DNA from 4 places in the Paenibacillus sp. AK121 genome. Region 4 is predicted to be linked to each of the others. Evidence: riboswitches for the same ligand, from Rfam matches in the RefSeq annotation. Region 4 holds a riboswitch; each other region holds the start of a gene.
What was found. Region 4 has a riboswitch for thiamine pyrophosphate ahead of KSP24_RS06280 (thiamine phosphate synthase). Riboswitches for the same ligand answer to the same signal wherever they lie in the genome.
Positions count from the first base shown of each region.

Region 1: another riboswitch for thiamine pyrophosphate. It lies ahead of thiC (phosphomethylpyrimidine synthase ThiC); the one in region 4 lies ahead of KSP24_RS06280 (thiamine phosphate synthase).
Region 2: another riboswitch for thiamine pyrophosphate. It lies ahead of KSP24_RS22305 (ABC transporter substrate-binding protein); the one in region 4 lies ahead of KSP24_RS06280 (thiamine phosphate synthase).
Region 3: another riboswitch for thiamine pyrophosphate. It lies ahead of tenA (thiaminase II); the one in region 4 lies ahead of KSP24_RS06280 (thiamine phosphate synthase).

Region 1 covers NZ_JAHPJM010000014.1:30,937-38,734, forward strand. Annotated here, with positions in the region: gene KSP24_RS21000 (hypothetical protein) at 79-231, shown strand; gene thiC (phosphomethylpyrimidine synthase ThiC) at 437-2,251, opposite strand; TPP riboswitch at 2,435-2,546, opposite strand; gene KSP24_RS21010 (IclR family transcriptional regulator) at 2,663-3,406, opposite strand; gene KSP24_RS21015 (alpha/beta hydrolase) at 3,705-4,742, shown strand; gene KSP24_RS21020 (Fe-Mn family superoxide dismutase) at 4,994-6,373, shown strand; gene KSP24_RS21025 (lipoate--protein ligase family protein) at 6,385-7,230, opposite strand; gene folE (GTP cyclohydrolase I FolE) at 7,423-7,798, opposite strand, start outside.
Region 2 covers NZ_JAHPJM010000016.1:57,800-65,597, forward strand. Annotated here, with positions in the region: gene KSP24_RS22275 (heavy metal translocating P-type ATPase) at 1-374, shown strand, start outside; gene nfsA (oxygen-insensitive NADPH nitroreductase) at 652-1,395, shown strand; gene KSP24_RS22285 (TatD family hydrolase) at 1,575-2,420, opposite strand; gene KSP24_RS22290 (ABC transporter ATP-binding protein) at 2,413-3,366, opposite strand; gene KSP24_RS22295 (ABC transporter permease) at 3,412-4,188, opposite strand; gene KSP24_RS22300 (MTH1187 family thiamine-binding protein) at 4,185-4,478, opposite strand; gene KSP24_RS22305 (ABC transporter substrate-binding protein) at 4,977-6,020, opposite strand; TPP riboswitch at 6,218-6,327, opposite strand; gene KSP24_RS22310 (pyridoxamine 5'-phosphate oxidase family protein) at 6,598-7,032, shown strand; gene KSP24_RS22315 (bifunctional 2',3'-cyclic-nucleotide 2'-phosphodiesterase/3'-nucleotidase) at 7,250-7,798, shown strand, end outside.
Region 3 covers NZ_JAHPJM010000006.1:90,332-98,129, reverse strand. Annotated here, with positions in the region: gene thiE (thiamine phosphate synthase) at 214-903, opposite strand; gene thiD (bifunctional hydroxymethylpyrimidine kinase/phosphomethylpyrimidine kinase) at 900-1,730, opposite strand; gene thiM (hydroxyethylthiazole kinase) at 1,727-2,572, opposite strand; gene tenA (thiaminase II) at 2,598-3,287, opposite strand; TPP riboswitch at 3,420-3,522, opposite strand; gene KSP24_RS12840 (NAD-dependent malic enzyme) at 3,593-5,314, opposite strand; gene KSP24_RS12835 (glycosyltransferase) at 5,714-6,835, shown strand; gene KSP24_RS12830 (polysaccharide biosynthesis protein) at 6,840-7,798, shown strand, end outside.
Region 4 covers NZ_JAHPJM010000003.1:5,480-13,277, reverse strand. Annotated here, with positions in the region: gene KSP24_RS06290 (cupin domain-containing protein) at 30-569, shown strand; gene KSP24_RS06285 (ABC-F family ATP-binding cassette domain-containing protein) at 1,007-2,560, shown strand; TPP riboswitch at 2,646-2,754, shown strand; gene KSP24_RS06280 (thiamine phosphate synthase) at 3,084-3,677, shown strand; gene thiO (glycine oxidase ThiO) at 3,735-4,883, shown strand; gene thiS (sulfur carrier protein ThiS) at 4,880-5,083, shown strand; gene KSP24_RS06265 (thiazole synthase) at 5,086-5,853, shown strand; gene KSP24_RS06260 (ThiF family adenylyltransferase) at 5,850-6,908, shown strand; gene KSP24_RS06255 (response regulator transcription factor) at 7,063-7,755, shown strand.

The DNA of each region.
Region 1 (7,798 bases), on a different contig from region 4:
ACATATAAATAGTCCTATACAGACGTCCTAAGCAACTCAATCTGAATTTGACAATATGGAATTGGAGGAATGACCCACATGAATACAATGAACTTAACTGTCCACACCCTGATGCCCTTTCACCACCAATACCAACGTGCCAACGCGGTGAGTATGCAGAAGAAAGAAGATAGCTCGGAGAAGAAGCTCAGCTTTCAGGACATTTTGAATGAAAAAATGGGTAAAAAATAAAGCTCCGTTAATCCGGTGCATATCTCGCTTTACATAAGCTGAAAAGCCGTAGTTTTCTACATCGACTGTAGAGAACCACGGCTTTTTGCTATCTCACGCGTTTCTAAACCTAAACTCATACATTCATGGAAATAAACCTCTGACGAGCTTAACTGTACTATTTGTTGAGGCTTCCCAGTTGATTGACTTTCGTATCGCTACCGATTTATCGCTCGCCATCCCGATACTGCTCTGCCTTCTCACGCATCCCGGCGACGACGGCTTCCTCGGTATTCAGTCCCTTATCTGCCGCATAGGCACGAATGTCCTGTGTGATACGCATACTGCAAAACTTAGGACCGCACATCGAGCAAAAGTGTGCTTCCTTGGCCCCCTCTGCCGGTAGTGTTTCATCATGGTAGGACAAGGCCCGCTCAGGGTCAAGCGAAAGATTGAACTGATCGCGCCAGCGGAATTCAAAACGCGCCTTGGACAAAGCATCGTCCCGCTGCTGTGCACGTGGATGGCCCTTCGCCAGATCGGCAGCATGTGCGGCAATTTTGTAGGTAATAACTCCCTCGCGGACATCATCCTTGTTCGGCAGACCCAAGTGCTCCTTCGGCGTAACATAGCACAGCATGGACGTCCCGAACCAACCGATCATGGCCGCCCCGATAGCTGAGGTAATATGATCATATCCTGGTGCGATATCCGTCGTCAGCGGCCCTAAAGTATAAAAGGGAGCCTCCTTACAAATTTCCATTTGTAAATCCACATTCTCCTTGATTTTGTGCATAGGGACATGTCCCGGCCCTTCAATCATGACCTGGACATCATGCTTCCATGCGATTTGCGTTAGCTCGCCCAACGTCTCCAGCTCTGCAAATTGTGCTTCATCATTCGCATCATAGATACTACCCGGACGCAGACCATCCCCGAGAGAAAAGGCCACATCGTAGGTTTTCATAATTTCACAGATTTCTTCAAAATGCGTATACAAAAAGTTCTCCTGATGGTGCGCAAGGCACCAGGCTGCCATAATCGACCCGCCCCGGGATACAATTCCCGTCATTCTATTCGCCGTCATCGGTATATATCGCAGCAATACTCCCGCATGAATTGTAAAATAGTCCACTCCTTGCTCCGCCTGCTCAATCAGTGTGTCTCGATACAACTCCCACGTCAGCTTCTCTGCTTCGCCGTTCACCTTTTCCAGTGCCTGATATAGCGGCACCGTCCCAATCGGTACGGGTGAATTCCTAATAATCCATTCGCGTGTCGTATGGATATTACGGCCTGTGGACAGGTCCATGACGGTGTCTGAGCCCCAGCGTACAGCCCAGGTCATCTTCTCCACTTCCTCCTCGATGGAGGACGTAACCGCGGAATTTCCAATGTTTGCATTGATCTTCACGTGAAAATGGCGCCCTATGACCATGGGCTCGCTTTCCGGGTGATTGATATTTGAAGGTAAAATGGCTCGTCCAGCCGCCAACTCCTGCCGCACAAACTCGGGCTCCACTCCTTCACGGATCGCCGCAAATTCCATTTCAGGCGTAATGATCCCTTGCCGCGCATAATGCATTTGCGTCACAGTGCGTCCTTGTGAAGCCCGTAGCGGACGGTTGGTCACGCCGGGAAATTCCACTGTTTCCCGTTTGGAGCCGGGTTTCAGTCCATTATCCTCCGGCTTGACGGCGCGGCCGTCGTAAGCCTCCACATCCCCCCGTTCCAGTGCCCAAGCTCGCCGTAATGGTGGCAAGCCCTGACGAATATCCACCTGATAGGCTTCATCTGTCATCGGACCGCTGGTATCGTACACACGCAGTGGCTCATGATACTCTATTCCCTGCGGCGTATGTGTGGGATGCAGTGCGATTTCACGCTCTGGCACGGCAATGTCCGGCCGAGAACCTTGAATATACACCTTGCGGCTCCCTGGGAAAGAATTAACCCTACTGGCTTGCTCCGTACTTGTCTTCTCTACTGCTGTTGATTTCACTCCTGTTTCTTTTGTTCCTTCGGTTTCCATCGATTTCATGGTCCATTCCTCCCGTATCGTTGAAGTGACACACCGATCCGGAACCATTCCGAGGGTGGCGCTGATCTATGCAAAAAAGCCGGTTCCCTAGGGAACCGGCTAATCAAACGAGGCAGCTATCCAGACAGTGCGCACATGGAATAAAACCCTATGCGTCACCGCAGACAGCAGCTGCGTATACATTTCAATGGCCGATTACTTCCCTACGCTGGTATGATCCAGATCAGGTGCAAAGGGTCCGGAATCTTGCCCGATTCCATCTCAGCCCGCATTACAGGCTCCCCCAGTAACTGTGATACTTTCTATTCACATGAATTGGCGGCTATAACAGACATCCGCCATCTCTATCAGACTACTTTAAATTTATAGCTTTGGCAACCCTTGTATGATTTCCTTTTGTATTGATTACTGTTACGGGAGCATAAGCCCCATTTCCTTAGCTGCTTCGATCAAAACCGGAGCAAAATCATGCAGCGTCTCGGGTGCAAGTCGACTGACCGGGCCGGATACAGATAAAGCCGCCGCGACCTGTCCCTTTCGGTTCACAATAGGCGCGGCCACAGCCGCAGCTCCTGGCTCACGTTCTTCATAGCTAGTCGCATACCCCTTCTCACGAATGTCCTGCAGCTGGGCTTTATATACCTCAGGATCTACCGAGGGAGGCCATTCTTCACTGCTTAGCAGTACCTCCAGCTCCTGTGGCGGCATAAAGGCCGCCAGCACCTTGCTGGAGGCTCCCACAGCCAGCGGCATACGCGCTCCCACGGGAGCAACCCTGCGGATCGCCTGATTGCTCTGCACGGCTTGTATGCGAATACGCATGCTTCCATCCCGCAGGTACAAGCTGACCGTCTCCCCTAAGCGATCACGCAGTCCTTCCATTGCAGGCTGTAACAACACCGCCGGCTCATCGCTTTGGGACAGATGCGTCGACAGCTCCCATATGCGAAAACCAAGCCGATATTTTTCCGTTTCGGTATTCCGAACGACAAATCCCCGATCCTCTAGCGTAGTCAAAAGACGATGAACGGTGCTTTTATGTAGACCAATTTGGGAGGCAATCTCCGTTAGACCAAGATCAGATTCTGCGGTAAAACACAGCAGTATATCAAGTGCACGCTCTACAGCGCGGACGGTTAATTTACGGTCTTCCATCGTGAACCGCTCCTCTTGTATCCATATTCGTTTCACACTATGAAACATGGTTACATAAATTATATAGAATAGTCGCGGCTACTGTAAACCGATGTTTTTGTGACAACCATATTACAGAACAAGAACAAACATCGACAATTCTTTGCATCATTTTTACTTTTCCGGTTCAGACGTTGACTTTGGATAATACCCATCATACGATAATAGGTATCTATACGGACATACCCTACTATTTTCAAGTGGAATTATACCTAAATTTTATGATTCGAAGATCAATTCTATATAAGGAGGCTCTTACATGATTTCGACATCCCAGCGCAACGCTCAGCTACAGACCGCTGTTCAGGAGCCGTCCACCCCACTCTTTAATCCCCGTATGCTGCGGTTCAAGCACGTTGTGATTGCTCTGCTGCTGTCGGTCGTATTTTTCCTGTTGTTTTGTTTTATTGCCTTGCATGCTTACATCGCCTGGGTGCTTACGAATCCCACCGTCGCGCCATTATACTCTAATCCGATGCAGGCCAAAGGTATGCCTTATGAGGAAGTCAGCTTCCCAGCCAAGGATGGTAGCCGCATGGTACAAGGCTGGTATATCCCGGCAGATCAATCGCGGAAAACCATTATTTTCAGTCATGGCTATGGAGCCAACCGTGAAGAAAGCTGGATTCCCATGTATGATCTGGCGCATTATGCCCATAGCTTGAACTTTAATGTGGTCATGTTCGATTACGGATTTGCGTCACAAAACAGCAAGGCCGTCGCAACCGGAGGCAAGGCAGAATCCCAACAGCTCCTTGGAGCCATCCAGCTGGCAAAACAACGCGGCTCGTCGGAAATTATTGTATGGGGCTTCTCTATGGGAGCAGGAACCGCTCTTCAGGCGGGTTTGCAAACCAAAGATGTGGACGCGATGATTTTGGACAGCACCTTCCTACTGGAACCGGATACGCTCTACCATAACATTCACAATCAAATTAATTTGCCGAGACATCCATCTTTGGAAATACTGGAGTTGCTGTTTCCAGTCTTGAACGGCACCAGTTTGCATCAGATTCCATATCAGGAGGTTAAAAAAGAGGACTATCCGTTTCCAATCATGTTTGTGCATGGTACACAGGATGAAAAGGCCCCTTACCCCATTGCGGAAAAGCTCGCTGCCAATCAGACCAACCCGCTTTCCAGTGTATGGATTGTCAAAAACGGGATACATGAGCTTATTTTCAGAGAGCACCCTCGTGAATATTTGCGGCGGGTATCGACGTTTTTAAGCAATGTGCAGGAGCTGGAGGACAAGAAAACCACGGCTGCTGCCCATAAACAAACGACTACGAAGTAAAGAATTATTTTCGAAATAAGCATTCATCGCCTTGAAGAAGCCTGCCTATGGACACTTAACCCGTGCCGTAGACAGGCTTCTTTTTTTATTTTCCACGATTAATTATTGTTCTGCACAACAGGTATAACCTGATGAAGGAAGTTCATAGACATATTCCCGATGAGACGGCGAATATACTGGGTACATATGCATCCAGGACAGATCTGCTAGATCTGCCGGATAGCCATAGTGGGATACGGGAGGTAAAAACGATGCTGAGTACTTATGGGTCTTTCCTGCCCTTACGTGTGCTGGAGGAAATTCGTCATTGGAAGCAGCAGGAAAGTTGGCATGTGGAAGTGATTAAATCCGCTACTGAAGGGCTAGAACCTGCTTATGTGCGGCTGCTGGATGATTGGCGAACCGTATTTGAACAAACGGAACGGGCCGCCATAGAGTTGCTTGAAGAGCAACGGAGCGCGCTTGATCCGGTAGAACAGGCATGGCAACATCAGGAGAAAAAAGCGTCGTCTGCCCCCCAAGCTCATACACACCAGCTGGATAAACCATCAGCACATTCAAGGGGATCAGACGCATCAGCAACTGGAGAGAAACCGTTGTCCGAATCAGGCTTGAATTCACAGCCTGCCTCTCAAGAATTAAATCGTCGACTGGACGATTTGCTGCAAACTGCGAACCGTCAATCACAGGAATATGTACGGCAGCTAGGTTTGCTGACCGAGCACAGTCATGCATTGCGTCAACAGCCAAAATCCGCCGGAGTTGTAATACACGCAGCACATGAAAGTCAATATTTCCTTATTTCGACAACTCCCTTTCAAGAGCCCGGCTCCATCGCACGAGCCACTGGGTTGTATCATGTAGCGGCAGAGGGTGAGGATTACCCGGAGCAAGCGTTTCGAGAGAGGCATGCCAGCATGAGAGGAGAAGGTTCTGGGGCTACTAAAGGCGTCCAGTCCGGTCAGACGCAACCTTCAGCAGCGGAAAAATCCTTAGTCGGTCGCCCGGTCCCTATTGGGGGACATCGGCTCCCTCCGCTTCCTTACCCTTATAATGCGCTTGAACCGTACATTGATGAAAAAACGATGCGTATTCACCATAACAAGCATCATTTGAGCTATGTGAATGATCTGAATAAAGCGGAAAAGAAACTGGAAGAAGCCCGAAAAACAGGTGATTTTGACCTCGTAAAGCATTGGGAACGTGAACTGGCATTTAACGGGGCAGGTCATTATCTGCATACTCTTTTTTGGACGATCATGAGCCCTCAAGGCGGTGGAAACCCAAGCGGACCGCTGGCTGAACAGATTAAAAAGGATTTTGGCAGCTACGATGCCTTCAAAAAGCAATTTAGTTCGGCAGCCGAAAAGGTCGAGGGCGGCGGCTGGGCTATCCTGGTATGGAGCCCGCGCGCCGGGCGGCTTGAAATTTTGCAGGCCGAAAAGCACCAGAACCTGACTCAATGGGAGTCTATTCCGCTGCTGGCGATCGATGTGTGGGAACACGCATATTACTTAAAGCATCAGGCCGAACGTAATAAATACATCGAAGATTGGTGGCATGTCGTCAACTGGCCTGAGGTGGAGGCGCGCTATGTTCAAGCCTCCAAGCTAAGATGGCAACCATTCTAAGCTAAAACAAACTACACCTGCAAATCGTACCGCTCTCTCAGCGCTGCCATCTGTTCTGCCAATCCTTCCGGTTGCACCAGCGAGCCATCGGCAGGCAAAATGGCAGCCCGGCTCTCAACTACACGGCGTAGCGATGCTGTATACGCCTCGACAGACGGCACACCAGCCAGCTCTGCCAGGCTGCCCATCGTTGCCGGATTCACCTGGGGATAATCCGGCTGCTGCACGCCTTCAGGCGTACCCCCGGCCGCCTCTCGATAAAACTGCTGCACCGCCTGTGCGCGCTCTGCTCCGCGTCCCTCAATCATCACGAAGGCTGTGATGATATACGCCTTGGCTTGACGCCGCTGCGCAATGCCGCAAAACTTGCGTCCCCCAACGCTCACATCGTAATCCCCGGGACAGAAGGACCCGATGATTTCTCCGGTCTGCGCCTCGACAGACCACGGGGCCAGCGCATCGGCAATCAGCCCTGCCATGAGCCGAAAATCCTCATGCAGGCTGATGGCCCGCTGCGGATTCGGCAGGATCAAGGACAGGTTCAGTACCCCCCTGTCTAGCATGACGGCTGCTCCGCCTGAAGGACGCACACATACCGACGTTCCTGAGCTGCGCACCCGCTCCATCGCCTGTGGGGCGTTGGGAAGCCTGCGGTCCCGGTGACCAATCACAAGCGCTCCCGGATGCCGCCATAAATGCAAAATGGGCGTAGCTCCTTTCCCTACTTGCCGACAGGCTAGCTCCTCCCAAGCCAGCGGAAACAATACGTCTTCCTGACTAGTCGTCAATGGTGCTTCCAACCATTGCAACGCAGGCAATGCTGTTGTTATTTCTGTTGAGCTATGTATATGATCCATACGTTATCCCCTATCTTAAAAATAACTGTTATCCATAGGCTAATCGTAACTTTCAGGGCAGCTATGCTGCCATTGTTCCATTTCATTCTTCACAGCAGCGATGTATTTTCTCTATTTCTGATGTTAACAAAAAAAGGCGGCTACGCCTATGCGTAGACCACCCTTTTTTTCATCCTATCACGCCGTGTTCAATCATTCCTTAATCAGGGACAAGAACTCTGCGCGTTGTGCTGCATTATCACGGAACGTGCCGCGCACTGCAGACGTTACCGTTTTGCTGCCAGGCTTTTTGACGCCTCTGGCACACATGCATAAGTGCTCGCCTTCCACGACCACCATAACTCCGTGAGCGGAGACCGCTTCATTTAGAATATCAGCGATCTGCGATGTAATACGCTCCTGTACTTGTAATCGGCGGGTCACCGCCTCCACCAAACGGGCAAGCTTACTTAGTCCTACAATTTTACCGCTGGGTACATAGCCGATATGCACTTTTCCGAAGAAAGGAGCCATATGGTGTTCACACTGACTGTAATAGACAATATCCTTCACGATTACAAGCTCCTCG
Region 2 (7,798 bases), on a different contig from region 4:
CCGAGGAAGTGAAGCGACTTCAGGACCAGGGCAAGATCGTAGCCATGGTCGGGGACGGTATTAACGATGCGCCAGCGCTGGCTACAGCCCATATAGGGATGGCAATGGGCACAGGTACAGATGTGGCCATGGAGGCTGCCGATATTACTCTCATGCGTGGTAACCTGAATAGCATTCCGGACGCGATCGAAATGAGCCGCCGGACCATGACAAACATACGGCAAAATCTGTTTTGGGCGCTCGGTTATAACGTGATCGGCATTCCGATTGCTGCTTTGGGCTTTCTGGCTCCATGGTTGGCGGGAGCGGCCATGGCATTCAGCTCTGTTTCGGTTGTACTGAATGCGCTGCGTCTCCAGCGGGTGAAGCTGTAAACGTATTGATGTATTAGGCAGATGCATGCTGTTGGATATTTGCAGCGAGATTAGAGCAAGTACGCACAATTTTGGCTTTGTGCGTACTTGCTTTTTTGTTGTGTTTTTTCATTTGTTTAATTCATGCAGTCATTCTTCATCGCGTCAGGTTGCTTATCATTCGCGAAAGTTTCATAATATTTGTAAGAGTGCCATGCAAGCATGCAAGAACCTTTTCGTGTACTCACAGCTTGAAGCAGATAAAGAGCTTATATTATGGATTAGGAGTGAAGCAGTCATGAATGATACGATTTCCTTGTTGATGAACCACCGGTCTGTGCGGAAATTCAAGTCAGACCCCATTACCGACGAGCAGCTCGCAGCTATTGTGGCAGCTGGCCAAATGGCATCCTCGTCCAGCAATGTGCAGGCATATACCGTTATTGCCGTTACCGAGCCATCATTAAAAACAAAACTGGCCGAGTTGGCAGGAGGGCAGGCTTACGTTGAGCAGTGCCCGACATTTCTAGTATGGTGCGCAGACCTGTATCGTTTGAAGCAGGTGACGATTCATCATCAGCCAGGCCAGCCTTCCTATGAAGGGTCCGTCGAAAATTATACGGTTGCAACCATTGATGCTGCGTTAGCTGCACAAAATGCAGCGGTGGCCGCTGAATCACTCGGCTTGGGCATCGTTTACATCGGGGGCATTCGTACTAAAATAGCAGAGGTATCCGAGTTATTAGGCTTGCCAGAGCTGGTATATCCAGTGTTCGGTATGTGCATTGGTGTACCGGATCAGGAAACGGGCTTGCGTCCACGTCTTCCACTGTCCGGTGTGTTGCATATGAACGGTTATGACAAAAACCAAACGATGAAAGCTGTAGAGGTATACGACCACACATCAGCCGAATATTTGAAGGAACGTACGGGCGGTCAACGCTCTACACCTTGGTCTGAGCAAATGGCCACGAGACTGACCGAACCAGCGCGCTTGCAGTTGAAGCCATTTTTGGAACAGAAGGGTTTCTTGAAGCAATAAAAATAGAGCAACGATAAAGAATGCTGCAATTTACAAGTGGCATTTGAGAAATATGTGTTATTTAAAGCTATAAGAACCTCCTTAATTACGCATGTTGAAGTTTCGCGTACATAAGGAGGTTCTTTGCTTTGAATATAAGTTGTGGTTGTAATCTTTTTTAGTAAATAGCAGATATGCCTTTACGAATCAGACAGTGAGTAGAAGCGTCTTGTATTATCATAAAATAATTGACGGACAGCAGCTTCATCTTGATGGGTCAGCTTGCTATATGCGCGAATGACCTCGGTAGTCATCCGTGGATGCGTCTGCTGTCCGGTAAAAGGACCCTCGAACGGCCATGGGCCGTCTGTCTCTGCCATGACCTGATCAGACGGATACTGTCTTGCCAAACTGCGGATTTCTTCTTCGTACAGGAGATCCGGTGTGAAGGAGACATAATAGCCGTTCCGGGCCATACGTTTGGTCGTGGCGGCAGAGCCCTTAAACCAGTGAAAATGCGCCTGTGTGACGTCATGACGTTCCAAAAGGTCGCAGGCAATGTCTGCATCTTCATAAACAGCGTGCAACACAATGGGTTTGCTATGTTTGCTTGCAAACTGGATAAAACGCTCCAGCAGTGCTATGTAAGGAGCGAGCTCAAAGGGCTCTCCACTGCGTGAAGCTTCCAGCCGATTGTAATAGGGCAAGCCGACTTCACCCACCGCGACCATCTGCTGTACATGTTCGTCCATCCAGTCAAATAACAGGTCAAGCTCGGTATGTGATGGCAGAGCCTGTTCTGGATGAAAGCCGAAAGCGGGACGTACTAGCCTGGGCCAACGCTCAGCCAGGCGCAAGTTGGCTTGACTGGAGGCGAGATGCATGGACACAGCTATGATGGCTTCTACATGGTTGTCGGCAAGCGAAGCGAGCAATAGCTCCTGTTGTTCAGGCGGGTAGCTGTCTACATGAATGTGCGCGTCGATTAAGGGAACAGTTGCTGCCGCGTTCGATCTCAATGCAGAGTGCATGTTCCAATCATTCATAATGGTTTACCCTGTCGTCCGAGGTGTTTTTGCGGATGCTTTCAGCGGCGTCCATGTCGCCGTCCAGTTTGTGCTTTTCCTCGCGCATCCAGCCAGTCATGGTCCGTTTCCATTCCATAAAGCGTGGATCGAGGGTGATTTCTTCCCTACGTGGGCGAGGAAACGGAACATCTACGACATGCATCACTGAAGCAGGTCGCGCCGACAGCACATAAATGCGGTCGGAGAGCAGCAGCGCTTCTTCAATGCTGTGGGTAATGAACAACACAGAGCGGCGGTTCTTCTCCCACATCCGCAATAACCATTGCTGCATGTCTGCACGTGTCAGCGCATCGAGTGCGCTGAACGGCTCATCCAGCAACATTAATTCCTGTGGGCTGAGCAGGGCGCGAAGAAAGGCCGCGCGCTGCTGCATGCCACCAGATAGCGTATGCGGATACGCCTTCGCGAACTTGCCCAGTCCAACCTGTTCGAGCCATTGCAAGGCTTCTTTTCGACGTTCACGTTCGCTGCCGTATCGGGAGCCCGCTGCTGCATCCTTTCGTGGTGCATTTTCCTGCCCGAGCAGTATGTTGTCCAGCGTGGTGCGCCACGGGAAAAGGGCGGGCTGCTGCGGCATATAGCTGATATGCCCGCGTTCACCAGTCATGTCCCGTCCATGCATACGGATACGTCCCTGCTGCGGCTTGAGCAGCCCTCCGATAATGTGAAATAGCGTGCTTTTGCCACTGCCTGACGGACCGATGAGAGAGACAAATTCGCCCGGTTTAACGGTAAGGGATACATCCTGCAGTACAGGCAGTGAGCTTCGCTTTTCCCGGAAGGCGAGGCTGATCTCGTCCAATTCCAAAGCAGGAGGGGCAGGCGTCATTACCTGCAGTTCTCCGGCTTGTTGCTGTTCATCAGCGATGGGTGGTGATGTCAAGTCAGTCGGATGCAGACTCATATATGCCACGTCCTTTCATTGATGCTTTAATGCAATATGTGGAATCTACTCTTGGTCAGGTTTCCAGCGAACCAACCATTTCTCCAGTAGTAAAATAACGACAAACATCAGCAAGCTGAGTGCAACAATAATACCGATAGCGGCAAAAATGAGATCCGTACGATAGGCAGACTTTTGCAGCAACATATAATATCCAATTCCTTCACTGGCCCCAATCCATTCGGCAATGATCGCGCCCATCACACTATAGGTAGCAGCGATTTTAACGCCAGAGAAGACTTGTGGCAGGGAGTGTGGTAGCTCTAGCTTTAGAAAAATAGCCCTGCGGCTTGCACCTGACATTCGCATGTAATTCATCATCATACGGTCTGTCCGTGTCAGCCCGTCCATGGCCGCTACAGCCACGGGAAAAAAGCATACTAATGTAATGACCATAAGCTTGGGCAGCACCCCAAAACCGAACCATACCATGAGCAACGGACCGAGGGCGATAATCGGAATGTTTTGGCTAAGGATCAAGAGCGGGTATAGAGCAGATTTGAGAAAAGGAATCGTATGAAGAACGATGGCGATCAGCAGTCCCGTTGCTGTCCCTATAGCAAATCCCGCAAGCGTCAGGCGAACCGTAGCCCATGTATGGGTGCCAAGCAACGCCGCTTGCGCCATGCCCTCTTGTACGATTAGGGATGGAGCTGGCAGGAGCCAGGATTCAATATGTAAATAGTTAACCGCTCCCTGCCAAGCCGCTAAAAAGAAGAGGACCGCCACAAGGGGCGGCCATACGCTTTTCCACCAGGATGCGTTCTTGCCTTTCGGATTCATGGGCGATACTTCTCGGTCAGCTTGTTCATGCTGATGCCCTGTGGGTTATGTGCGATTTTGATCTGTGAAATGACGCTGGGACTTCCAGCTTCCGTCAAGGCCTCATGCATGTCTTTGACGACTTTCAGCAATTCGTCCAATTCGCCCTCCATTGTAGTGTCCAATGGATTCACTTGATACTTGACGCCGGAACGCTGGATGACTTCAATCGCCTTGTCTACATATGGATAAGAGTCTTCGTTATTAGGAGTTTTAGGGATGACTTGAATACTGAGCAATGTGTTAGCCATGCGAATTTCACCTGTCCTTTATTTGGAGTAGTATTGGGAAATAAATTGGTTTAAGGTGGGGAGACCGCTTCGCGTTTCATTTGATCTTACGATCGCTGTTGCCGTGGGATTCTTTGAATAAACTTTAAAGGTAAGAATCCAACAGCAAAGGCGACCACTTCGTTTCTTCAGATTCAAATGAACCGCTCCGCTGCCAACCGCCTTAAAAGCACTTTAGTTTTTTGATAGATTGGGTTGCATTTTTACACATAAGCGCATCTGTTTTTGCGCTTTAGATAAGATGAGACTAAAGAATAAACCAAGAGGAACGAGAACGAAGTGCACGGAATGGTGCTGTACAAGCAAAGCGGTCGCTTTTTTTTGCCCCCCGATTTCTACCCTGCTGAGGCTTTATTCGGGAAATCTGAAGGCGGTGGCGATGGAAAGCACCATCCGTCCGCGTAGTGGCGCTTCGTTCACTTCTTAAGTCGAGTCTTATTTAGTGTTTTTACAAAATGATCAACGCTTGGGCAAGAAGTCGTTTGTGAAGGCCTTATCGACTTCCAAAGGTTTGTTGAGCAGCTTGCGTTCATACATCCAGTCCGAGTAGTTTTTCCATACCTCCGCTTTTTGTACGCCCCATTGCGCGGCATCGTCCTGATAACGCGGGCTTAGCCATTTTTGACTAGCAAGTACCAGTTTTTTGTCCAGCTCCGGCACAGCTTTACTTAAGATATCTGCCGCTTCTTCTGGATGGGCGATAGTGTATTCATAGCCTTGCGCGGTAGCGTCCATGAACGCTTTGACTAGGTCAGGATCATTTTTTATCGTCTGTTCATTGCTCACAATTACAGGTGTATAGTAATCGAGGTTTTTGGAATAATCTTTTACATATAGCATATCCAATGGCTCACCTCGAAGCTTGGCCTCAATCCCGGTCCATGCGTAGAAAATCCAGGCGAAGTCAATATCCCGCTTCACAGCTGTAAAATAGTCTGCATTGCCCATATTGACGATCTTCACTTTGCTCACATCACCTTGGTCTGAATCCATGATGGATTTCATGACCGCTTCTTCTACAGGAGAACCCCAGCCGCCGTAGCTTTTACCCTCGAAATCTTTCGGGCTTTTAATTCCGCGGTCTACCGGGGCTGCGAAGCCAGAGGTGTTATGCTGAATCACCGCAGCGATGGATACGAGCGGCACGCCTTGGATGCGAGCCTGAGTGACGCCTTCTTGATAGCTGATACCAAAAGGTGCAGCATTCGAAGCAACCATTTGGTCGGCTCCGCCTGAGCCTGGTTGAACAATTTGGACATTCAAGCCTGCTTTTTCGTAAAATCCTTTGTCCTTGGCGACATAGAGTCCTGTGTGATTCGTATTGGGTGTCCAGTCGAGCACGACTTTAACATCTTTGAGCCCCTTTGCCGAGGTAGACGTTGAAGTGTCGGCAGCAGGAGCCTCCTTTTGAGATATAGGGGGATTGCCGCCGCAAGCGGTCAGAGTCAGAGCCATGAGCCACAGACTGATTAGACCCAGGCTTAACATTTTCATGCGCTTCATCGTTGTGTTCTCTCCTTTTTAATTACCCGTTATCCGTCCAATCAGACAGCTTATGTTCCCCATTTTCACAAAAATAACATCTGCCGGAATGCTATCTTTCCAACAACTTCATCTTCAACAAAAAAAGCGTCCCGGGATTCCGGGACGCTTGCGCTTGTATATACCAAAGTAAGGGATGTCCTGTTTTAATAAAAAGGCACATCTTGCTTAAGCATTCCTACGCTGGCATTACCCAGATCAGGTTGTAAGGGTCAGTGTCTTGGGACACACTCTCAGCCGGCCGATTCCAGCACCCCTGGCATTGTATGGTTTAATGGGTTCGTTTATTCGGGTTTACTACGACGATTATATGCCTTGAAGGCGGGTCTGTCCAGCTTTAAGGAAGCGCTCACGGTTCATATGCCGAATGACAGGGTACACTTTTACTGTGAGCTTTGATCTGAAAATGAACATGAATCATTCAGATCTGTTCTGGTCATGTTATTTTCAGAACAGCTACACTGTATGTTTAGGAGAGCTGGTGCCAAGTGGCATAGACTCTATAGAATTCTAATTCGTAAAAAGGAGTTGTTGTACTGTGGGTAAAACGGATACATTGGATCGCAGTCAGCTGGAACAAGCCATTGTGAAGGCTTTGGATAACAACAAATTTTGCTCGTTAGGTACGGTAGAGGGCGGAAAACCGAAAGTGCGCTATATGGCCCTTTTTAACGATGGAATGAACATTCATCTGGCGACGGATCGCAAAACACATAAAGTGGAAGAGCTAAAGAACAATCCGAATGCTTATCTGCTGCTGGGTTATGAAGTGGGTGGTACAAAGGAAGTCTTGGAAGTGGAGGCTACCGTCCAGGTTACAGCTGATGAGGGGTTACGCAAACAAGTGTGGAATGATTCTCTGAAAAAGTGGTTTTCCGGACCTGATGATCCCGATTATGTCATTTTAGACGTCAATCCGACTCGTATTGAGTACGTTGGTCAACAAACGGAGCGCCAGGTGTGGACGAAATAGAAACAATATAACAGACAAGCCAGTAAATTTCCAACCTTTTCAGGAGATTTACTGGCTTTTTTTATGCGAAAAATAATTATTTTTTCATAAATATTTTAAGCAAATGACTACTCTTTTGTCTGGCGTTGGATTAAAATAGGAATGGTGGGTTCAAAGCTTACATATATGTGCAAAAGTATGTATATGAGGCATACACCTTAATGAGGAGGGGTATATTTTGTTATTTCGTAAAAATTGGTTTAAAGGGTTTACAGCAGTAGTTGTAGCTTGTAGCCTGCTGGTGTTTTCAGCCGCTCCATCCTGGGCAGCTAGCGACTCTCGCTATAGCGCTACGGTGAATTTGCGGATCATGGAGACAACGGATATTCATGGGGCGCTGATGAACTATGATTACTATTCGGACAAGGAAACCAATGAATATGGCTTGATTAGGACAGCAGGCTTGATCCAACAGGCTCGTAGTGAAACAAGAAACAGCATGCTGTTCGATAACGGTGATTTGCTGCAGGGCAATCCATTAGGCGATTATATGGCCCGCAACAAAACCTTTGAGAAAGAAGGCGGTATCCATCCGGTCTATAAGATGATGAACTTGATGGGCTATGATGCGGCTACTGTCGGCAACCACGAATTTAACTACGGTCTCGACTTTCTGGACAAATCGCTCAAGGGAGCTGATTTTCCTTACGTAAATGCGAACGTTTATGTTGATAAAGGGGGTCAAGCTACTAAAAATTATTTTACCCCCTATCAGATTCTTGATAAA
Region 3 (7,798 bases), on a different contig from region 4:
GTAGCGAATATTCTACTTATTCTTGTTTCAATCGTTGGTATTGTTCTGTTCATGGGGATATTGTACAGGGGGTACATTTTGCTAGGATTACTTATTGCTGAGAAAAAGAACACAAGAATTCAAGCTGTAAAAGATTAAATTTATGACAATACAGAGCCTCATCTCTACTTTATTAGTGTAAATGAGGCTCTTGCGTGAACTATTAAAGGCACTTTATAGTTTTGGAGACATCCCCGGATGGTTGATGCTTAGCACTACCTTTTTCTTTAGTTCCTCTGCAGCAGCTCGAATCTGTTTTGCCTGCGTCACAGCCGAAATCACCGCTACACCATCGGCACCCGCACTTACCACTTCCTCCACACGGTCTATCGTAATGCCACCGATCCCGACGATGGGCAGATCAATTCCCGCTTTGCGCATCTCATGCAAAATGGCTGGACCCTGCACCGCATGAGCATCATCCTTTGAGATGGTGGGATAGATGGGGCCGACGCCGAGGTAGTCCGCACCTTGCAGAATGGCTCGACGAGCTTCCTCAATCGTATGGGCGGAGACGCCAAGGATTCGGTTTCCGATCCGCGTACGCACAGAATCAGCCGATTCATCGTCCTGACCGATATGGACGCCGTCGGCATTGAGCTCAAGAGCCAGCTCCACATCGTCATTGACGATAAAGGGGATACCAGCATGGTGGCACAGATCTTGTAGCTGACGCGCAAGTTCGAGCATAGGAACCCCTGTTAACGCGCTACGGCCCTTTTCCCGGAACTGGATCATGGTGGTACCGCCAGCAAGAGCCTCCTGCACGACCCGACTTGGTTCCGCGAGGCAGTTCACGCTTCCAACAACCAGATACATCTGTAAATGCCGCCGCATGATCTCAGGTAATATTCGGCCGCTCATTGGAGTATCTCCTGACGACGGCGGTAGGCCCAATGATTGGTTGGACCGTGTCCCTGGCCCAGATACAACGTATCTTCAATCGCCGCCTGAATGAAGGCTCTTCCATTCAAAATAGCTTCCGGTACAGACACGCCTTTCCCTAATTCAGCGGTAATCGCTGCTGAGAACGTACATCCTGTTCCGTGTGTGTGGACAGTTCGCACCCGCTTGCCGCCCAGCTCGGTGAAGGCTGTTCCGTCAAAGAGCAGGTCAACAACTTGACCGCTGTTTTCGCTCTCCTCATCATGGCCACCTTTGATCACAACGAACTTGGGTCCTAGGCTGCTAATATGTCTCGCAGCTTCGCGGCGATCCTTCATCGTACGAATGCTTATCCCGGTTAAGGCTTCCGCTTCCGGGATATTTGGTGTGACGACCAGGGCCAAGGGGAGCAGGTCGTCGTTCAAAGCCTGCACCGCTTCCGGTTGCAACAGCTTTGCGCCCCCTTTGGCAATCATTACAGGATCGACGACAACCTTTTCCCAGCCGAACTTTCGAATCTGCTCGGCCACAAGGCGAATGATGCCCGCGTCAAACAGCATGCCAGTCTTCAGGGCATCGACTCCAAGATCTGATCCTACAGCTTCGATTTGCTGCGCTGTTGCTTCCTGTGGCAACGGATATACACCGTGAACTCCCAAGGTATTTTGTACCGTAATGGCTGTAATAGCCGACATGCCGTATACGCCAAGCTCCTGAAAGGTTTTGAGATCGGCTTGAATTCCAGCTCCGCCGCCGCTGTCTGAACCGGCAATCGTCAGCGCTCTCGGTACATGCACGTCTCTCATCGCGCACCACCTGTTGTACTTGTTCCAGCTTCACGGATCGTGACATGCCCCTCCAGGGAACCAGTATGTAGTTTGGCAAGCTCGTCGAGAAAGGCTATCTGGAAGCTGCCTGGCCCCAGTTTTGCGGTATGTGCTGCGGCTCGGGAAGCTGCTGCACCGTAAAATGCCAAACCTGCTGTACCTGCGAGCAGCAGGTTGGGTTCAATTGCTGCAAACGCACCCAACACAGAGGTCAGCAGGCAGCCTGTTCCGGTTACCTTCGTAAGCAGCGCGTCTCCGCCACTAATCAATCGTACTTCGACCCCATCGGTGATGACGTCCTCTTTTCCAGTGATGACAACCATGGTATGGAGCGTTTGTGCAGCCCGAACTGCCAGATCGACATTACTGCTGTCAGCACTGTTGCCTGCATCTACCCCTTTAATCTCTCGGACTTCTCCGATTAGATGGGCGACTTCGGCTGCATTGCCTCGCACTAGTGAGATTTTTACTTCTTTTAGGATCCGCAGTGCTGACTCGGTTCTAAAGCTCGTCGCTCCCGCACCAACCGGATCCAGCAGAACTGGAACACCATGAGCATTCGCTGATTGTCCAGCAATGATCATGGCATCTACCAGCTCGCGGTTCAGCGTACCGATATTTAACACGACGGCGCCCGCTATTTTTGCCATATCTGCTACTTCCTCGGGTGCATAAGCCATCACCGGGGAAGCGCCCAGCGCATACAGGCCGTTGGCTGTAAAGTTGGTGACCACCACATTGGTTATATTATGAACGAGGGGGTTGCTATTTTGTACCTTTGTCAGGAGATCCGAATAACTTTGTTCCCATATACTCATCATGTTTATCCTCTCTCATCTCTACTGATTATTCCAAGACCGTAGCGCGCATCTGGACGGGCCATTGTTCCTGCTTATAAGCCATATCCCAGAACATATATTCCAGCTGGCAGCTTAGCATAAAATGCTCAATCATCCGAGCTTGCTCGGCAGCCGTGGCGACATTCGCCCAAGCATCCACACGCTCGCGATATTTGGATGTTACATCTTCAATCTGGTTTCCATAGAAACAAATCCATTCATAGAATGGATGAGACTCGTCCGGTCTTACCTCATCCATTAGCCTGCGCCCAATCTCAAGATATGTCCATGGACATGGCAGCAGCACGGCCATGATTTCTCCAAGACTACCTTCATGTGCGACTGTCAGCATATGGCGGATATAATGATGAGCGGACGGAGCGAGTGGATATCCCTGCATCTCTTCATAGGTGACACCTGCGATAGCACAAAAGTTTTGATGCGGATGAACCTCGCTGTTGAGAATAAAAGAGATCTGTTCGTTAAATACAGCCATATCCTCCCGGCTTGTGCTTTTGGAGATCGCGATGCCGTAAATCCGCATGTAGGCGTTCAAATATTCAAAGTCTTGTTTTACATAGTGAATCAGCTGCTCCCTTGTTAAATTTCCTTCAGCAATACCTCTCACAAAGGGATGCTCATAAATGGCTTGAAAAATGCCATCCGCCTGCCGACGAAGTTCTTGCGAAAAACTCATTTCCCCACCTCCAATAAAAATGGAGAACAAGAAGTCCCGTAAGATACAATTCTCGGAACAACACCAAAAAGCCGCCCCGAAAACTGGAGCGACTTCAACATAGGTTCAATGCGCAAAACACCTGAAACCTTATATACGAAGGCTCCACTTTCCTACGCTAGTACGAACTAGATCAGGTTCAAAGGGTCCAAGATTCATTCTTGTCTCAGCCATAGTGGCTCCCCTAGTGGACTTTCCTATTCTTTTGACTAATACTGTACATTCGTTCCTAGGTTATGTCAAACTGCTTTGATTCCGGTCAAGGATTAATGAGGGTGCTGGATTACACTTTCCACGGCTTTGACCCTTACATATTCCGGTTTCCACATCGCATCCCGAATGGCTTGTTCAATATCTGAAATGTGTGCCTGAGCTACCTGATCCTGAATTGCAGCTTTCGCTACCGCAACCGCAACCGCGAACGAAACATCACGTAATTTTCGGATATGGGGCAGCAGTGCACCGCCAAGTTCATTCGAATCTACGGCGTTGGCAACGGCATCAGCTGCTGCGGTAAACATAGAAGGGGTAATTCTTTTGGCCTTGACCACAATTGCGCCCAGACCTAGCCCCGGGAAGACAAAGGCATTATTCGCCTGTCCAATTTCAAACTTCGTACCGTTATAGGTGACGGGGTCGAAGGGACTTCCAGTAGCAATCAATGCTTTGCCATCAGTCCACCGTATCAAATCTTCAGGTACCGCTTCAGCAAGGTTGGTAGGATTAGACATGGGCATAATGATCGGCCGTTCCACATGCTTTGCCATTTCCTTGATAATCTCCTCAGAAAAGGCACCCGCTACACCGGAAGTTCCAATCAAGATTGTGGGTTTTACCTGACGAATGACCTCCAGCAACGGTATTTTATCATCTTCCGATCGGGCCCATGAGCTGATTTCTTCCTTTTTACGCACATATGGTTTCTGATAATCCAGTACATCTTCCATATCGTCTGTTAATAGTCCACGATAATCATAGGCCCAAAATGCCTTGAATGAATCTTCTTCAGGAAGCCCGTCCTCGATCATTGCACCCCGTATTTGGTCGGCGTTACCGATTCCTGCTGCCCCTGGACCAAAGACAAGTATTTTTTGTTCACGTAGCGGAGTTTTGGTGACACCTACCGCCGAAACAATCGCAGCTAATGTCACTGCTCCTGTGCCCTGGATATCATCATTGAAGGTGAGAATGTTTTGACCGTACTTCCCTATAATGTGTCGTGCGTTCACGCTACCCACATCCTCCCAATGCAAAAGCGCCTTCGGGAATTGTGTTAACGTTTTGCTGATAAAGGTATCAATAAATTGATTATAGGCTTCCCCGCGAACTCGTTTATGGCGGTTTCCGATGTACAGGGGATCATTCAGCAGCTTCTCGTTATTCGTGCCGACATCCAGTACAATGGGCAGCACCCGCCCGGGGTGAATGCCTGCCGCAGCTGTATATACAGCGAGTTTGCCAATAGCAATGTTAATTCCCCCGACACCCCAGTCACCAATCCCCAAAATACTTTCCGAATCCGTCACGACGATCAGGTCAACATCCTCACTACTCAAACCGGTATTATAAAACGCCTGTCCAATACCGTTCGGATTATCTATCGATAAATATACGCCCCCAGGGCGGTTGTACTCATGGCTGTATTCTTGAATGGCGGTTCCTACAGTCGGTGTGTAGACTACGGGCAGCATTTCACTCAAATGGTCGGTTAGCAGTCGATAGTAGAGTACGATATTTCGATTGTGAAGGTCGTTAAGTGAGGCATTTTTACGCAGCATGGTGGGTTGTGCCAAGAATTGCTGATATGCCCGAACGCTCTGTTTCTCCAATGAAAGGACAGTGGGAGGAAGAATTCCTTCCAGGCCCAGTTCTTTGCGTTCTTCTTCTGTAAATGCCACTCCTATGTTCAAAAGAGGGTTTGCTAGCACGTCCTTTCCTCGTAAGGGAGTAGATAATGACCCATCACGATTGACATGGAATGCTTCCATAAAAAGACCTTCTTTCCCTGTATTTTGATAATTATTCATGATGAAAGATGACATGTTGTCCATAGTATGGACATGCAAATTGGTTTTATTCTTCTATTTATCTATGACAAAAAGACCTTATATATATATCTTCTTATTAATCCTATAGAACTAATTTTAATTTCGGATTCATCTTGTAATTCGCATGTTTATAGTCCTAATGAATCAGGTCCAAATACTCTGTTTTTATCAAATATGAAAATAGATTTTTCTTCTCTTAAATGTTTATATATCAAGGGATGTGAGCTATTTTGTTAAGAAAATATGAAGTATTTGGACATTAATTTAATCTTGCTAAGCAAACATTTTTAATTCTTTTTCAACAAAATAGAATTATTCGGAGGAAAAGGAGAGGTTTGTGTGCAGGGACCTATAGCCATTTTTAGCGATAACAACAGGGCTATTGATTATCCCAATGTGATTTGTTTTTACCAATATATACAGTGCGAGGACACGGAGACCGCTTCAGTCTACGAGGATGCATGTTGCTGCCTGATTGATTATAGGGAGCCGGGGCAAGCCGTGCGGAAAGCTAATCAGATCCGTAGCCAATTTCCGCAAATGCCATTGCTATTGGTGACGGATGTAACCTTTCCGTTCAGTGATCAGCATATGGTGCAAATTATCGGAGTAGGCCGATTGCGTCTGCTATTTTGGCAAGCCAATGATACCGAAGAAATCATTTCTGAAATACAAAGCTTGCTCTATCCCGAGTATTCGACCAAAAGCCAACATGTTGCATTCATCTTATCTGTATATAACGAAGAGAAACGTTTTGTTCATGTCAAAACCTTTGCTGAGCGACTGCAAACCTTTATCCGCAGCCATATTATAGAGGGTTCGATTTATCTCATTGATGATGGTAGTCACGATGGCACGAATGCCTTGATTAAAGCGCTGGAGGCGGCAACGGACTTGTCCGTAAACCGGATTAACCAGAACCTGAGTCCGCTGCTTCAAACGAGGGAATTGGGACGCAATACGCGCAAGGCAGGGACGTATCTCGAAGGAATGCGGACCATCGGTGCGGATTACTACGTATTTGTGGACGCGGACGATTCCTTTTTTATTGAGGACATTGCCAGAATGATTAATGTTGTTCAGCAGGGCTACTATGATGTTGTGATTGGAACCAAAGATATGACCGCCGAGAATCGCTCTTTATTGCGATCTATCGTCAGCTTTGGCAAAAGGGTCGTTTCTCGCCCCTTTTTACCAACAGGTGTGGTAGATTCCCAGACGGGTCTTAAAGTGATGAGTTCGGTTGCCGTGAAGCGGATGTTTCCACATTTGAAGGAACAACTCGGACTGGCGCTGGATCTGGAGATGATGTTTATTGCCAAGCGACTTCAGCTCCGTGTGCTGCAATTACCCGTCAAATGCATTGACCGAGATGGCTCGCACATTCATGTCTGGAAAGATTCCATTCGTTTTTTGCGCTCTATCATTGAGATTTGGCGACTGGATCGGCGGGTGAGATAACCACGTGAACAACCGACTGCGTTCGTTGATGTTTCCCCTCTTTAATGTGCTGCTTAACGGATTTAATTTTTTCTTCCACATTGCAGCGAGCTGGTATCTTACCGGACAAGCCTATGGTCAGGCGAACGCGCTGCTGGCCCTCTTTGCACTGCTGTCCGTTTTGGGCTTATCCATCCAGCTATTAACCGCCAAGCTGGTATCCAAGGGTGACAAGAAGCTTCCGCTACGCAGCTTACCGCTCGGTTCTCTATTACTAAAAGCACCTCTAGTGCTAACTGTGCTTGCCATGATCATTTTACTTTCCGTTTATCCGTTGCTGCGCTCGCTATTGGGTGTTGAGTCTGGCCCGCTGTTCATGCTGTATGCCTTGATCGGATTGCATATTCTCGTGAGTTCATGTCGCGGAGATTTACAGGGTAGGGAACGCATGCTAGCGCTCAATGTGAATTATTACACTGAGGTATTAGGGAAACTGAGCCTGTTTTTTGTCCTGGCCGCACTAGGTTTAAAGCTGGAAGCGCTACTGTTGGCAAGTTGCGGAGGAATGTTGCTGTCGCTGCTTCACGGCTGGATCGTTTCGGCTCGTGGCTTATCCTTATCTACACACAGTGGAGAACGTATCCCTTCTGGGTTATGGAAGTCGCTAGGTCAGGATTTTACCGATAGCCTTATGACGAATTTATTCATTCTATTTTGTATCTCCATCGACATGTTGTATGTACAGCATTACTTTCCCGAGCAAGCCAGCAGCTATGCCATTGCGCTGAAGTACAGCCAATTGGTCTATTACGTTTCCTACAGCCTGATCGCGGCCTTTATTCCCAAGATCGGTGCGCAGGGGCATGACCACCAGGCTTTGGGCAAGTTAATTGCCATCTATGCTGGGTTAATGGCTGTTGCTGCGCTGTGTGTATATGTGGGCACGACCTTTGTGTTCCCAACGTCTATTCCCATATTATTCGG
Region 4 (7,798 bases):
AACACTGAATCAAAAAAAGGAGAATGAGTATGTACCCTAAATCATGCCATCACTTCCCATGGCATATTCCTATGTATAACAGCTGTAATTACAACTATCGGAGTTATAATCCTCAATACTACAATTGGTACAACAACGACAGTAATCTCAATGAAAAGATAATATTAAGAGATTATGGACAAAGTCCATTTGTAGTGAATATTGACCAGGCTGCAAATCAAAACAAAAATTATCGTACTGCTATATGGACAGGGAAACATTTTCAAGTGACTCTGATGAGTATTAATGTTGGCGATGATATCGGTTTAGAAGCTCATCCAACAACTGATCAATTCATACGTATTGAAGAAGGTCAGGCACTTGTTCAAATGGGGGATAGGAAAGACAAATTAGATTATCAAGTGATGGCCTATGATGACTATGCAATTATGATACCTGCTGGAAAATGGCACAATGTAATTAATACAGGAAATACGCCCCTTAAGATATACGTTATCTATGCACCGCCTGAGCATCCATTTGGTACAGTTCATGAAACAAAAGAAATTGCCATGTCTGCTGAAAGATAGCCAACTATAAATTAATTTTATTTCATCCCGGTCCAGAATCCAGACCGGGATGATTACATTTTCTTCATTTTATTATTCCTCCGATACTCATGAGGACTGTCTACATAGAGTTCCTTTTTATTAATTGTTATTAGAACTTATCAATTATTTAGGCATTCGTTGCTAGGGAATTGTAAGCTTCTGTATACTAGAAGCTTAGATTACCAAAGCAGCAAGAAACTCCTTACGTACCTACCGAAGAGGAGCTTAAGTGCTACTACGATTAACTGTTTTTCTTTTTTTAGGCCAATCCATCTGAAAACCTTAAAATTCGCTGTTTTCAATATTCCGATAAGGGTGCCGGATGTGCTACAATAAAGCTTTGAAAGAAACAATAGCTATATGAAATAAGAACACTCGGCAATGCCGATGAGACAATAAGGAGCCAAAAACAGCTTATGAGTTTATTGACTGTAGAAAATGTATCCCACAACTTTGGGGACCGTGCGTTATTTAAAAATGTTTCCTTTCGATTACTTGCGGGGGAACGTGTAGGATTGGTAGGAGCAAACGGTGTTGGTAAATCGACACTCATGAACATTCTGACTGGAAAATTGCTTAAAGATGAAGGCAAAGTGGAATGGACTCCACGTGTACGTTATGGCTATCTGGATCAGCACACCAAGCTAACGCCAGGTAAAACAGTACGTGATGTATTAAAAGACGCGTTTCTTCCTTTGTTGGAACTGGAAAAGGAAATGATGCAGATTACGGATAAAATGGGAGAGGCTTCTCCCGAAGAGTTGGAAGTACTGCTGGAACAGATGGGAGAAATTCAAGAGCAACTGGATATGGGGGATTTTTACCTCATTGATGTGAAGGTTGAAGAAATGGCGAATGGATTAGGTCTCTCTGCCATCGGACTGGATCGGGATGTAGCAGCCCTTAGTGGTGGGCAACGGACAAAGGTGCTGCTTGCGAAGTTGCTGTTGGAAAAGCCAAATGTATTGCTACTGGATGAGCCTACCAACTATTTGGATGTGGAGCATATTGAGTGGCTTACGCGATATTTGAAGGATTATCCCTATGCTTTTATCCTAATTTCACATGATACTGAATTTATGAACCAAGTCGTTAATGTAATCTACCATCTTGAATTTGCTAAGATGACCCGTTATTCAGCTAACTATGAAAAGTTTCTTGAAATGGCGGATCTGAACAAAGCCCAGCATATTGATGCATATGAGAAGCAGCAGGAATATATTAAGAAACAGGAAGATTTTATTCAGCGCAATAAAGCGCGCGCATCTACATCAGGTCGTGCAAAAAGCCGTGAAAAGCAGCTTGATCGGATCGAACGTATTGATAAGCCAGAAGAAGCCGCAAAGCCAACCTTTCAGTTCAAAGAAGCCCGTGCAAGCGGGAAAACAGTTTTTGAGGGTATTGATTTTGAAATTGGCTATACTCATGCCCTTTTGCCTAAAATGTCCATGACGATCGAACGTGGTGAAAAGATCGCAATTGTTGGCTGCAATGGTGTTGGTAAGTCTACGTTACTCAAAACCATTCTGGGGAAAATACCTCCGATCAGCGGAAAAACCTATCAGGGAGATTTCTTGCAGCCCGCTTATTTTGAGCAGGAAGTAAAGGCAGAGAAAATTACACCGATTGACGATGTATGGAATGAATTTCCACATTTAAATCAGCATGAAGTACGAGCGCATTTGGCGCGCTGTGGTTTGAAGAATGAGCATATCACCCGACCTTTGTCTGCGCTTAGTGGTGGAGAACAGGCTAAAGTCCGCCTTTGTAAACTGTTAATGCGTGAGAGTAACTGGGTACTGTTTGATGAGCCCACCAACCACTTGGATGTCAAAGCAAAGGATGAACTCAAACGCGCTTTGAAGGAATACAAAGGGACCGTATTGCTTGTATCCCACGAACCGGACTTTTACGAGGATTGGGTAACCAAAACGTGGAATGTAGAAGAGTGGTCTAGTAAAGTTAACTAAAATCCAGTTCTGACAGATTTCACACAAGGTGGGGTTTGCAGAATTAGGAAAATATGCTAAGCTATCTTTAGCTGATACAATAAAATAGTCACACTAGGGGAGCCGCCCATGCGGCTGAGACGAAATAAATGGATTTCGGACCCTTTGTACCTGATCTGGGTTATGCCAGCGTAGGGAAGTGAGTACTGTACAAACAAGGTAGTAGCTCTTTACTTTTGTTTGCGCAGGAACGATATACGTTTACGGATATAATAGTCCGTTTGATTTTGAACGTTTGTCAAGCCACTTCCTTTGGGAAGTGGCTTTTTGCGTTTCGTTCATCTTCATTTGTTCGAGTTTCCGTAGACGGATTTACATATAATCTCCTTTCATTATTGCTGGTACATGTGGCTGGCTCCGTATGATATTACCCAATATGGAGCTACAACAATATAGATTCAGCTAATACGATTTTTTTATAACACAAGTTCATATTCTTTAGTCCAAGTGAGGTGAAAATGAGATCGAATTACACGTAATTACGATGGAAAGTGTCTCCTGTGTGAATGTACCCCAAGTGGCTGCCGCTATTTGTCCTTATATTCATTATGTACACGCACGTTCGAAACAGAAGGGTGCCTCTGCTTTGCTTTCTTTGACTCGTAGCATGATCAAGCAGGAAGTTCCTTTGCGGCAAATTGTAGTAAATGACCGCGTGGACGTAGCTTTACTTACCTCGGCAGGAGCTGTCCAGCTTCCAGCTAATGGGTTATCTGTGGTGGATGCGAAAAGTCTACTTTCAGAGGGTACACGCTGTGGAGTGTCTGTACATTCCTTGGAGGAGGTGCAGACCGCCGAGCAGGCTGGAGCAGACTATGTACTATTTGGTCATGTATATGAGACCCATTGTAAAGCTGGTCTTGTACCGCGGGGTATAGCACAGCTTGAAAGCATTTGCAGATTGTCGGACATTCCGGTGATAGCGCTGGGAGGCATACAACCCCATCATGTTCCAGAGCTTTATCATGCTGGAGCAAGCGGAATTGCGGTGATGTCTGGTATATGGGAAGCAAAGTCACCCGTTGCAGCAGCGATGGAATATAGGCGAATGGTAGATCTTGTAGTTCACGACCTGTAGCAAGAAAACAAGACGAAGGGAAAGCAGAATGCTTACTGGAGAGGAGACACGGAACATATGTCAAAGACACATACAGAGAAAAAAGCGATAGGACACGCTGAATGCTTGGTCATAGGCGGAGGTGTGATCGGCAGTTCCATTGCTTATCATGTGGCTAAGGAGGGACGTAGTACGATCATGCTGGAACGATGGATCCCTGGTGAGGGAGCATCAGGAGCAGCGGTGGGAATGCTGGCAGCGGAAAGTGAAGAGTTTGCAGACCTTGAGCTGGCACGATTTGCCCGTACAAGTCGAGATGCATTCCCTGACCTTGTCTGTGATTTGGAACGTTTATCGGGTATTTCAGTGGACTTTCGTACAGGAGGATTTGTGACCCCATTTCGTTCGGAAGCAGAGGGCCAAAAACGCTGGAATGCTGCGAATATGCGAGAGGATGATCGTCCCATTTGGTGGGATGCCAAGGAGTTGGCCCGACGGATTCCGGGCTTGGCAGATCAAGTAATTGGGGCTATCTACCGATCAAAGGAGACACAAGTGTCTCCTGTCCAGCTTTGCCGTGCTTATGCAGGGGCAGCTGCGGTGCTGGGAGCAACAATATGGTCTGGAACTCAAGCTGAGGAACTGGTCATACAGGATGGTCGAGTTTGTGGTGTGCGAACGGATAGTGGATTTTTTTCCTGCGATCAGGTCGTGATTGCCGCAGGCTTGGACAGCTTGAAATTGCTAGAACAAATTGGGTTTGATTATCCACTATACCCGGTCAAGGGCGAAGCGGTAGCAGTCTCCTCGAAGGATCATCCGTTGGATTATACCATTTATGCTGACGATATTTACCTCGTGCCTAAACAGAATAACGAGCTTTGGATTGGTGCCACAAGTCTTCCGCATCAATATGACAAAGAGGTGACCGTAGGAGGCTTAAAGGGGTTGTTAGCACGTGCATCTGCCTGGTTACCGCGTGTACAGGAAGCTTCTTTTGTACGTGCATGGGCAGGCTTGCGTCCGCAGGCGGCTGCGGAGCGTCCTTTCATTGGGCCTGTTCCTGGAGTAGAGGGCGTCTATGCTGCAGTCGGGCATTATCGCAACGGTGTCCTGCTTAGTGATGCGACTGGGCGAGCGATGGCAGCTATGCTTAAAGGGGCTGGTGCAGCTGGACTTGGAATAAGTAAATTTTCTTCTGAACTTTTCAAGGAGGAAAGCTTATGAAGCTGACCATTAACGGACAGAGCATGACCATTTCCAATCGAATCACTCGTGTGGATCAATTGCTGCATGAACTTGATTTAAAGGTGAAAACCGTAGTGGTAGAGCTGAATCGGCATATATTGACCCGTGAAGATCATCATGAAACGGTACTTAAGGATGGAGATTGCCTAGAAATCGTACATTTTGTAGGAGGCGGTTGATCATGTTAACCATTGGAAAAGCATCTTTTACCTCAAGGCTGTTGCTAGGAACAGGGAAATTTTCGGATCTGGATATCCAATCCCAAGCCGTAGAGGCTGCTGAGACGGAAATATTAACGTTCGCTGTGCGCAGACTGAATTTGGAGGAACGGGATAAGCAGCATTTTCTCGATACACTGGATTTGAGCCGGTATACACTTCTTCCCAACACAGCGGGGGCAACAACAGCAGAGGAGGCAATCCGTATTGCCAAGTTGGCAAAAGCCTCCGGCTTGTGCGATATGATTAAGGTAGAAGTCATTGGGGATAGCAAGACGCTGTTGCCTGATCCTTTTGAAACATTGAAAGCTAGTGAAAAGTTGCTAGAGGAAGGCTTTGTCGTGCTACCCTACATATCGGATGATGTGATACTAGCGAAGAGGTTGCAAGAGCTTGGAGTACATGCCGTAATGCCTGGAGCGTCGCCGATTGGTACAGGACATGGTTTGCTCAATCCGTTTTCGTTAGAGTTGATTATCGAGCAAGCGGAAGTTCCGGTCATTGTCGATGCTGGTATTCGCTCACCTGGTGACGCAGCAATGGCAATGCAGTTGGGAGCAGATGGTGTTCTGCTGAATACAGCTGTCTCAGGAGCGAAGAATCCTGTGAAAATGGCTGAGGCCATGAAGCTGGCTGTACGTGCAGGCAGATATGGATTTGAGGCGGGGATGATTCCTGTAAAACGTTATGCTTCAGCAAGCAGTCCGATAGAAGGCATGGTTCAGGGATGAGGATTACTAAAAAATCTGCTGCTGAACCACCACAAAGTGACCGTTATTCCAGACAGGAAAGGTTTGCACCCTTTGGGCCTGCAGGCCAACGCCGGCTTGCTTCCTCTCATGTACTAATCATAGGTGTTGGAGCGCTGGGCACTGGTATTGCAGAAACGTTAGTTCGTGGAGGCGTAGGTACGGTAAGCCTGGTAGACCGGGATTATGTGGAATGGAGCAATTTGCAGCGCCAGCAGCTTTTTCAGGAAAGTGATGCTGTGCAAAGGTGTCCCAAAGCAGTAGCTGCCCAGCGAAGATTAAAGGATATTAATTCGGAAACAATTATACATGCACATGTTTTGGATGTTGGGATAGAAGAGCTGGAAGAGTTGATCCAGGGGGTAGATCTCATGATGGATGCAACCGATAATTTCGATACCCGGCTTCTTATGAACGACATGGCACTCAAGCATCGCATTCCTTGGATTTATGGAGGATGTGTGGGTAGCTACGGTGTAACTTACACTATTTTACCGGGTCAGACACCTTGTCTACACTGTCTGATGGGAACTGTACCGCTTGGAGGGGAGACCTGTGATACGGCCGGGATTATTCCGCAGGCAGTACAAATGGTCACCGCTAACCAGACTACGGAAGCTTTCAAGCTTCTTGGTGGATATCCCGAGAACTTGAGAGGAAAGTTGCTTTCGTTTGATTTGTGGAAAAATGAGTATGTAGCAATAGCAGTGGATCGTCTTAAAAAAGCGAATTGTCCTTCTTGCGGTAGCCAACCGACGTATCCCTATTTATCAGCCTCTTATCGGCAGAAAACAGATGTTTTGTGCGGTAGGGATACCGTTCAAATAAGACCTGCCAACCGGACACATCTGAATCTCGCAGAGGTAGCAAATAGATTTACAGCATTGGGTGAGGGGAACGTAGAGTGGAATTCGTATCTGGTTTCCTTTAGTGTGGGCGAGCATCGCTTGGTTGTTTTTGCAGATGGCAGAGCGCTGATCCATGGGACAAAGGACGTGGCAAAAGCAAAAAGTCTATATCATCGCTATTTGGGCTGAAAACCATAAACCATAAAGCATAAAGCAGAAAACCATTCTTTGAGAATGATTTTCTGCTTTTTTGTTACACTAACACAAATATGTTTTAATGGCTTATAACAAACTTGTTCGTATCCAATATGTAATGCGATGTCCAAACCAGGTGGGTGAAAAGATGAGCCCGTTAATTGTACTTGTGGATGAAAATGAAGCGCCCGCTGAATTCGTTCATCCATTGGAGCAGGCAGGTTATCAGGTGGTTCATGTTCGTAATACGTCGGATGTAAGCCCTTATATAGCTCAAAATCCTGTGAGTTTGCTACTCCTGAACATTAAAGATGAACAGGCGGACACTCAAGGCTTGATTCGCATTTTGCAGCAGAACTATCCTCATGTTCCACTGCTTGTAATGATTTCATCAGATGAGGAAGCACTTATGGTTTACTGCTTTGAACAAGGAGCACATGATGTAATGGTAGTGCCCTTTTATCCTAGAGTTCTTCAGGCTAGAGTAGCTAATTTATTACGAATTTTTGGTGTTGAACGTGATGTGAAAAGAGCAATCGAGGCAGGGGATTTACATATAGACACTGCAAGCAGAATGGTGAGCAGAGGGGAGCGAAAGCTGGAATTAACTCCGAAAGAATTCGATCTTTTGCTACATCTGGCGATACATCTTAACCAAGTTTGTAGCAGGCAGCAAATTTTAAAGGATGTTTGGAAACATGATTATATCGCTGATACGAACGTAGTAGATGTGTACATCAGGCATTTAAGGGTTAAAGTAGATAGAGGGCAAAAGTTTAAAATGATTCGAACCGAACGAGGCATTGGCTATTCACTCAGAACGCCGATCGAAGCAAAATAGCATAAGTTATGTATAAAAAAAGCCGGAACTTTTCGTCCCGGCT